2 linked regions of the Cycloclasticus pugetii PS-1 genome follow. Each later gene encodes a partner of the first gene's protein in a complex. Links are inferred from orthologs where the notes say so. Each region holds a gene or a part of one and is shown on either strand. Other genes may lie near its edges.

What was found.
Region 2: the proteins of uvrB (region 1) and uvrD are in contact, whole or in part, in a crystal structure (PDB 7EGT), measured with the Thermus thermophilus proteins. The link is inferred for Cycloclasticus pugetii PS-1 from one-to-one orthologs. Residues at the interface, in WP_096411307.1 of Thermus thermophilus: Glu23, Leu25, Arg26, Asp27, Gly28, Glu29, Arg30, Phe31, Arg55, Glu326, Asp327, Phe328, Glu379, Ser382, Gln383, His398, Gly400, Arg401; in WP_096412145.1 of Thermus thermophilus: His654, Arg656, Phe657, Gln666, Asp668, Glu669, Lys680, Arg681, Leu682, Ser683, Lys685, Tyr686, Ala687.

Annotation. Positions count from the first base shown.
Region 1 is NZ_ARVU01000001.1:801,217-806,445, forward strand. Bases 851-3,847 are described here. They hold uvrB (excinuclease ABC subunit UvrB), read left to right. Parts: upstream 851-1,347; coding sequence 1,348-3,348; downstream 3,349-3,847. Other genes in these bases: CYCPU_RS0103905 (pyridoxal phosphate-dependent aminotransferase), read right to left, coding at 851-1,221; thrS (threonine--tRNA ligase), read left to right, coding at 3,552-3,847. Outside these bases: more of CYCPU_RS0103905, read right to left, coding at 31-850; more of thrS, read left to right, coding at 3,848-5,229. UniProt on the Escherichia coli protein: The UvrABC repair system catalyzes the recognition and processing of DNA lesions. A damage recognition complex composed of 2 UvrA and 2 UvrB subunits scans DNA for abnormalities.
Region 2 is NZ_ARVU01000001.1:182,275-185,235, forward strand. It holds uvrD (DNA helicase II), read left to right. Parts: upstream 1-378; coding sequence 379-2,544; downstream 2,545-2,961. Other genes in the region: CYCPU_RS0100915 (class I SAM-dependent methyltransferase), read right to left, coding at 1-242; CYCPU_RS0100925 (aldehyde dehydrogenase), read right to left, coding at 2,596-2,961. UniProt on the Escherichia coli protein: A helicase with DNA-dependent ATPase activity. Unwinds DNA duplexes with 3'-5' polarity. Translocates on single-stranded DNA with 3'-5' polarity. Initiates unwinding more efficiently from a nicked substrate than double-stranded DNA.

The DNA.
Region 1 (5,229 bases):
GGTCAATAGCTAATAAGCTTTAAAACACATTTAATTGTCGTTTAGTAACTTCGCTATTCGATCCATGGCGTTTACTAGGTTATCCATGCTGGTTGCAATGGATATACGCATGTGACCATTAAGCCCAAAAGCTGAGCCTGGAACAAGTGCGACGCCTGCTTTTTCAAGAATATATTCAGCTAAGTCTACATCGTTGTCGATGCTGTCCATGCGATTCAGTATGGCGTTGAAGTCAGGGAAGCAGTAAAACGTTCCGTCAGATGGAATGCAGCTGATGCCATTTATTTGGTTCAGTTGTTCTACAACATAATCGTGGCGTTCTTTAAAGGCCACTAGCATTTCACCGATGCAAGATTGATCTCCTTCTAGTGCTGCTTGCGCAGCGTATTGTGAGATAGATGTTGGGTTTGATGTGCTTTGCGACTGAATCTTCTTCATCGCTTTCATCAGCTTGCTAGGGCCTGCTGCGTAACCAATGCGCCAACCAGTCATGGAGTAGGCTTTTGATACACCATTAAGCACAATAGTTTGGTCGTATAGTGCTGGGCACGCCATAACGATGTTGCTGAAAGGCTCGTCAGTCCAAAGAATGTGTTCGTACATATCGTCGGTCGCGATGAGGATATGTGGGTGTTTGACCAACACATCGCCCAGTGCTGCTAATTCGTCATTGGTATAGGCTTTACCACTTGGGTTTGATGGGCTGTTGATCACTACAAGTTTGGTTTTTTCGGTGATGGCAGCCTCAAGCTGTTCAGGGGTAATTTTAAAAGCTTGATCTTGGCCTGCTTGAACGATAACCGGTACGCCACCTGCCAATAAACTCATATCAGGGTACGACACCCAATACGGTGCAGGAATAATAACTTCATCGCCATCGTCTAATAAGGCTTGAGCTAAGTTGAAAAAACTTTGCTTGCCGCCGCATGAGACAAGAATTTGGTCGGCTTGATAATCAAGACCATTGTCGCGTTTTAATTTATTGATAATGGCATCTTTAAGTTCAACCGTGCCATCAACGGCTGTGTATTTGGTTTTACCTGCATTAATAGCGTCTTTAGCGGCTTGTTTGATATGCTCTGGTGTATCAAAGTCAGGCTCGCCTGCGCCTAGGCCGATGATGTCTTGTCCGGCTGCGCGTAAGGAAGCCGCTCTTGCTGTTACAGCAAGTGTTGGAGAAGGTTTTATGCGTTGTACGCGTTGTGACAGTTTAATGCTCATTTGTTATAGCCTCTATGAATAAAATTCAGCTTAAATGGGGTGTTGACAGCTTTTTTAGAATAAAATTAAGTATTTGGTCCCCTAAAGACAGTATTCTACTAGATGCTGCGTTCCCAGATAATCCCTATGAATAAAAAATTCGAAATTCACTCATCTTTTAAACCAGCAGGCGATCAACCAAAGGCGATTAAAGCGCTGGTTGAGGGAGTTAATCATGGCGAAGCGAATCAAACCTTATTAGGGGTAACAGGCTCAGGTAAAACTTTTACGATGGTGCATACCATCGCAGAGCTGCAACGGCCTGCTTTGGTGTTGGTGCATAATAAAACGCTGGCCGCGCAGTTGTATGGCGAGCTTAAAGAGTTTTTACCCGATAATGCGGTTGAATATTTTGTGTCGTATTACGATTACTATCAGCCAGAAGCCTATATGCCGGCATCAGATACCTTTATAGATAAAGATGCGTCATTAAATGAGCACATTCAGCAAATGCGCTTGTCTGCGACTAAAGCACTGATGGAACGCAAGGATGCGGTGATTGTTGCGAGTGTTTCTTGTATATATGGCTTAGGTGATCCGGAACTATATTTTAGTATGATTTTGCATTTATCTCGTGGTGAGCGGGTGAGTCAGCGCGAGATTATTCGTCAGTTAACAGACATGCAATACAAGCGTAATGATGTTGAATTACTTCGTGCAACGTATCGAGTAAGAGGGGATGTGATTGATATATTTCCTGCCGAGTCAGACCAAGATGCGCTGCGTGTGGAATTGTTTGATGATGAAATTGAGCGTTTGTCGTTGTTTGATCCATTAACCGGTGAAATTATCCAACGCATACCGCGTTACACGATTTTCCCTATTTCTCATTATGTAACCCCGCGCGAAACCATTTTAGAAGCGATAGAAAAAATAAAATCTGAATTGGCAATTCGCTTAGAACAGTTACGTTCGTTAAATAAACTGGTTGAGGCGCAACGGTTAGAAGAACGTACAAAGTTTGATTTGGAAATGATGCGTGAAATTGGCTACTGTTCGGGGATTGAAAATTACTCACGTTATCTATCCGGTAGAAAGCCTAATGAGGCGCCGCCCACGTTATTTGATTATTTACCAGATAATGCCTTGCTCTTTATTGATGAGTCGCACGTGACAGTGCCGCAAGTAGGGGCGATGTATAAAGGTGATCGTTCAAGAAAAGAAACGTTGGTTGAATATGGCTTCCGTTTGCCATCTGCGTTAGATAATCGGCCGATGCGCTTTGAAGAGTTTGAAGCGAAAGCACCTCAAACGATTTATATTTCAGCGACACCTGCTAAGTATGAAATCGAGCGCTCGGGGGCGGTGGTGGAGCAAGTTGTTAGGCCAACAGGCTTACTTGACCCGATTATTGAAGTAAGGCCGGCCACAACACAAGTGGATGATCTGTTGTCAGAAATTAAGAAACGAGTGGCAGTTGAAGAGCGTGTATTGGTTACAACGCTAACAAAACGAATGTCTGAAGATTTAACCGATTACTTAATGGAGCACGGGGTAAAGGTTCGCTATCTGCATTCTGATATTGAAACGGTTGAACGGGTAGAAATTATTCGTGATCTTCGTTTGGGTATATTTGATGTGTTAATTGGTATTAACTTATTACGTGAAGGCTTGGATATTCCAGAAGTGTCCTTAGTGGCTATTTTAGATGCAGACAAAGAGGGGTTTTTGCGATCTGAGGTGTCTATGATTCAAACAATAGGGCGTGCGGCAAGGAATGTAAAAGGAAAAAGTATTTTATATGCCGATAAAATAACACGGTCAATGCAACGGGCGATGGATGAGACCAGTCGTCGTAGGGAAACTCAGCAGGCGTTTAATGAAAAGCACGGAATTAGCCCAACCGGAATCATTAAAAAGGTCACCGATATCATGGAAGGGACGGCCCGATCTCAGCGAAGTACAATGAAAAAAGTAGCTGATGAAGCGGCAAAATATCAAGCTTTATCACCAGCTCAAATGGCAAAAAAAATAAAAGAATTAGAAGCGAAAATGTATCAACATTCACGAGATTTAGAGTTTGAAGAAGCCGCTAAAGTACGTGATGAGGTGAATGAGTTACAAAATCAGATGGTTTTGAATAGCTAGCATTGGCAAATTAAATAAACTGATAGCTTCACTAACGAGGCAACATTCAGTACAATGCGCGGTCTTAAGAAAATTGGCTTGCAGGCGCGTAGCTCAGTTGGTTAGAGCGCATCCTTGACATGGATGAGGTCGGTGGTTCGAATCCACTCGTGCCTACCAATTTTTAACACCAAATTCAAACATCAAAACACAAAGGTTCTAACGTGCCAGTTATTACATTACCGGATGGAAGTCAGCGCGAATTTTCACAAGCAGTTAGCGTGCTGGACGTGGCCGCTGATATTGGCGCAGGCTTGGCAAAAGCAACCTTAGCAGGGAAGGTGAATGATGTATTAGTTGATGGTTCTTATTTAATAGAGCAAGACTCAACGCTAGCGATTGTGACAGCAAGAGATGAAGACGGTCTTGAAGTTATTCGCCATTCAACCGCACATTTATTAGCACAAGCAGTTAAGCAGCTGTTCCCATCGGCTCAAGTCACCATAGGCCCGGTTATTGATAATGGTTTTTTCTATGATTTTGCATTTGAGCGTTCGTTTACGCCAGATGACCTTGAAAAAATTGAAAAGAAAATGTCAGAACTGGCAGAGCAATCTATACCGGTTGAGCGTTTTGAGCTGTCTCGTGATGATGCGGTAACGTTTTTTAGAGATAAAAACGAGGAATACAAAGCACAAATTATTGAAAGCATTCCGCAAGATGAAGTGTTGTCACTTTATAAACAAGGTGATTTCACTGATTTATGTAGAGGGCCGCATGTACCAAATACTGGTAGTTTAAAAGCGTTTAAACTAACTAAACTGGCTGGTGCGTATTGGCGTGGTGATTCTAATAATGAAATGCTTCAGCGAGTATATGGCACGGCTTGGGGCGATAAAAAGGCGCTGAAAAAGTACCTGCATAGAATAGAAGAAGCTGAAAAGCGTGATCATCGTAAGATTTCTAAATCACTGGATTTGTTTCATATTCAAGAAGAAGCACCAGGGATGATTTTTTGGCACGATGCAGGCTTAAGTGTTTATAGAACAATTGAGCAATATATTCGTTCTAAACTACAAGACAATAATTACGTAGAGGTACGTACACCGCAATTAGTGGATAAGTCATTGTGGGAAAAATCAGGTCACTGGGAAAAATTCCGTGATGATATGTTTACCGTAGACTCGGATAACCACGAGTATGCTGTTAAACCAATGAATTGCCCATGTCATGTGCAAATATATAACCAAGGCTTAAAAAGCTACCGTGACTTGCCCTTAAGAATGGCCGAGTTTGGTTCGTGTCATCGTAATGAGCCATCAGGTACCTTACATGGGCTGATGCGTTTGCGTAACTTTATTCAAGATGATGCGCATATCTTCTGTACAGAAGATCAAGTTCAATCAGAGGTGTCTGATTTTATTGACCTGTTGTTTGAAGTGTATGCAGATTTTGGTTTTACCGACATTCTTATCAAGCTGTCTACACGACCTGAAAAAAGAGTAGGCTCTGATGAGGTTTGGGATAAGTCTGAAAAAGCTTTAGAAGAGGCCTTAAATGCAAAAGGCTTAGACTGGGAATTGCAACCGGGTGAGGGTGCCTTCTATGGGCCTAAAATTGAGTTCTCACTGAAAGACTGCTTAGATCGTGTTTGGCAATGTGGCACCATCCAAGTGGATTTTTCAATGCCGGGTCGTTTAGATGCGCAATTTATTGCAGAGGATGGTTCAAGACAATCACCGGTTATGTTGCACAGAGCGATTTTGGGTTCTTTGGAGCGTTTTATTGGCATTTTAATAGAAGAATATGCGGGTAAATTTCCTGTGTGGTTGGCACCGACCCAAGTCGTTTTAATGTCAATTACGGATAAAAATGACGAATATGCGACCTCAATTGCAAAAA
Region 2 (2,961 bases), 620 kb from region 1 along the record:
CAAAAGGTTGGCGAGCCATCTAGGCCTATTGGAACGTGCCCTAAGGATTTAAAGTGTTTTAAATCTCTGCCGGGACCACAGCCAAAATCAAGGATATTAAGGGTTTTGTCTTTTGGAAGGGCGGCTAAGAAGGCCTTAATGTTTTGCGAAACATCATGATCTTTTGTGCCACTCCAAAAAGCGTCTGCATTATGTTCGTAATGCTTTATGGTTGTGGTTTCTTTAGCGCTGATGTCGTCCATTTGTTTATTCCAAAGTTTTTGCTGTCATTTGTCAGTCGAGGCAACTTAAATAACGAACGGGGCATTGGTTTATGAAAGGTTGTTATTTTTTGTCTGTTTCAATGAAACTGGTGTCGGGTCAGTATAAAATATTCACATGGATATTACACATATATTAGATGGGCTTAACGATGCTCAGCGAGATGCAGTGAGTGGCCCAGAAAAGGCCGCACTTATTTTAGCAGGGGCAGGCAGTGGTAAAACGCGTGTGCTGGTGCATCGAGTTGCCTGGCTGATGCAGGTTGAAGGTGTTTCGCCGTATAGTATTTTGGCGGTAACGTTTACTAATAAAGCGGCAGGTGAAATGCGTGAGCGTGTGCAATCGATGCTAAAAACACCGGTTGGTGGCATGTGGATTGGCACCTTTCATGGGATCGCCCATCGTTTATTAAGAATGCATGCTCAAGAACTGGGCTTACCCGATGCGTTTCAGGTGCTAGATTCAGATGATCAATTTCGGATGATTAAGCGTTTGCTTAAATCAATGAATGTGGATGATTCACGCTGGCCACCTCGCCAAGTCCAATGGTTTATCAATGCACAAAAAGACGAAGGTAAACGAGCGAAACATATTGCGCCGTCGAGTGATCATTTTGAGCAAAAAATGTTAGAGATTTATGCAGAATATGAACAAGTTTGTCAGCGCTCTGGGCTGGTCGATTTTGCTGAATTATTACTTAGAGCACATGAGCTATTACGTGATAACGATGCGGTAAGAGCGCATTATCAGCAGCGTTTTAAACATGTGTTAGTCGATGAGTTTCAAGATACCAATACCATTCAATATGCTTGGTTACGGCTACTCACAGAAGAATCTGAAAACTTATATGTAGTGGGTGATGACGATCAATCTATTTATGGTTGGCGTGGTGCAAAGATTGAGAATATTCATCGTTTTCAAAAAGATTATGCTGAACATAAGGTGGTGCGTTTAGAGCAAAATTACCGTTCCACCAGTACCATCCTAAAAGCAGCCAATGCCATTATTGTTAATAACGATGGGCGGATGGGTAAAGAGTTATGGACCGATGGTGAGGAAGGCGAGTTAATCTCTTTGTATTCGGGCTATAACGATCAGGATGAAGCGCGCTTTGTTGTTGATAGAATTAAAGACTGGGTGACGAATGGGCACAGTCGTGAAGAAGCCGCTATTTTATATCGCTCCAATGCTCAGTCGCGCTTATTTGAAGAGTATCTAATGGCTGCCGGTATTCCTTACCGTGTGTATGGTGGTTATCGTTTCTTCGAACGGTTAGAAATTAAAAATGCATTAGCCTATATGCAACTGGCGACCCATCACGATAATGATGCGGCATTTGAGCGCATTGTTAATACGCCAACACGTGGGCTAGGTACGCGTACGCTAGATATTATTCGTGAGCAAGCTCGTGGGAAAAGCATAAGCCTTTGGCAGGCAGCAAATGAGTTATGTGAGGAAGCGGCGTTAACTGGTCGAGCATTAAATGCATTGACGGGCTTTTTAGCCTTGATTCGTCAACTGGTTGTTGATATGGCATCGATGAGCTTACATGAAAAAGTTGAACAGGTAATTAGCCGTTCTGGTTTGATTGAACATCATAAAAAAGAAAAAGGCGAGAAGGGCGAAGCACGAGTAGAAAACTTAGAAGAGCTTAGCAATGCAGCGCGTCAATTTGCCTATGAGGCTGATGAAGCTGAAGAGTTGAGTGAGTTAGACTCATTCTTAGCCCATGCTGCTTTAGAGGCTGGTGAAGCTCAAGGTGATAAATTTGAAGACTGCGTTCAATTGATGACCCTGCATTCGGCAAAAGGCTTGGAGTTTCCACTGGTCTTTATGGTTGGTATGGAAGAAGGCTTGTTTCCTAGTCAGCGCTCGGTTGATGATGCAGCGAAACTAGAAGAAGAGCGACGGCTAGCCTATGTTGGTATTACACGAGCAAAGGAGAAGTTGTATTTGACCTCTGCAGAATCGCGTCGTTTACATGGGCAAGAAAGCTATCCGATGCCGTCTCGTTTCATTAGGGAAATTCCTGCAGAGTTAATGCAGGAGGTTCGTTTAGGCACTCGTGTAACACGCCCCGTAGTAAGCAATCAACAAGCTAGTTTTAGTGATGAATCAGCCGTTGGTTTTAAAATGGGCGAGCATGTCGTGCATGCAAAATTCGGCGAAGGTGTGGTGCTGAATATTGAAGGCAGTGGTGCGCAGGCGCGAGTGCAGGTTAATTTTTCTCCAGCGGGTAGTAAATGGCTAATGCTTGCCTATGCGAAATTAGATAAAGTTTAGCCTTAAAACGCCCCAGCTTATGTTCAATAAGCTGGGGGAATAGCTATTAATTTAAAATGGGTAGTGCACGTGGTTTGGTGCAACTGTGACCCAGCGTAATTCGGTAAACTCATCAATCACTGCGCGGCCATCGAAGCGTCCATAACCGGTTGCTTTAGTACCGCCGTACGGCGCTTGAGCTTCGCCATTAACAGTTGCGCTGTTAATGTGACAAATGCCCGATTCAATATGTTTTGCCATTTTCATCGCTCTTGGGAAGTCGCGGCTGAAGACAGAGGCCGATAAACCGTATTCCGTATCATTTGCAACAAACAGTGCTTGTTCATCGTCTTTAACGCGAATAATAGAAATAACCGGACCAAAAGACTCCTCGTGATAGGCACGCATGTCAGCAGTAACATTATCTAAAATAGTGGC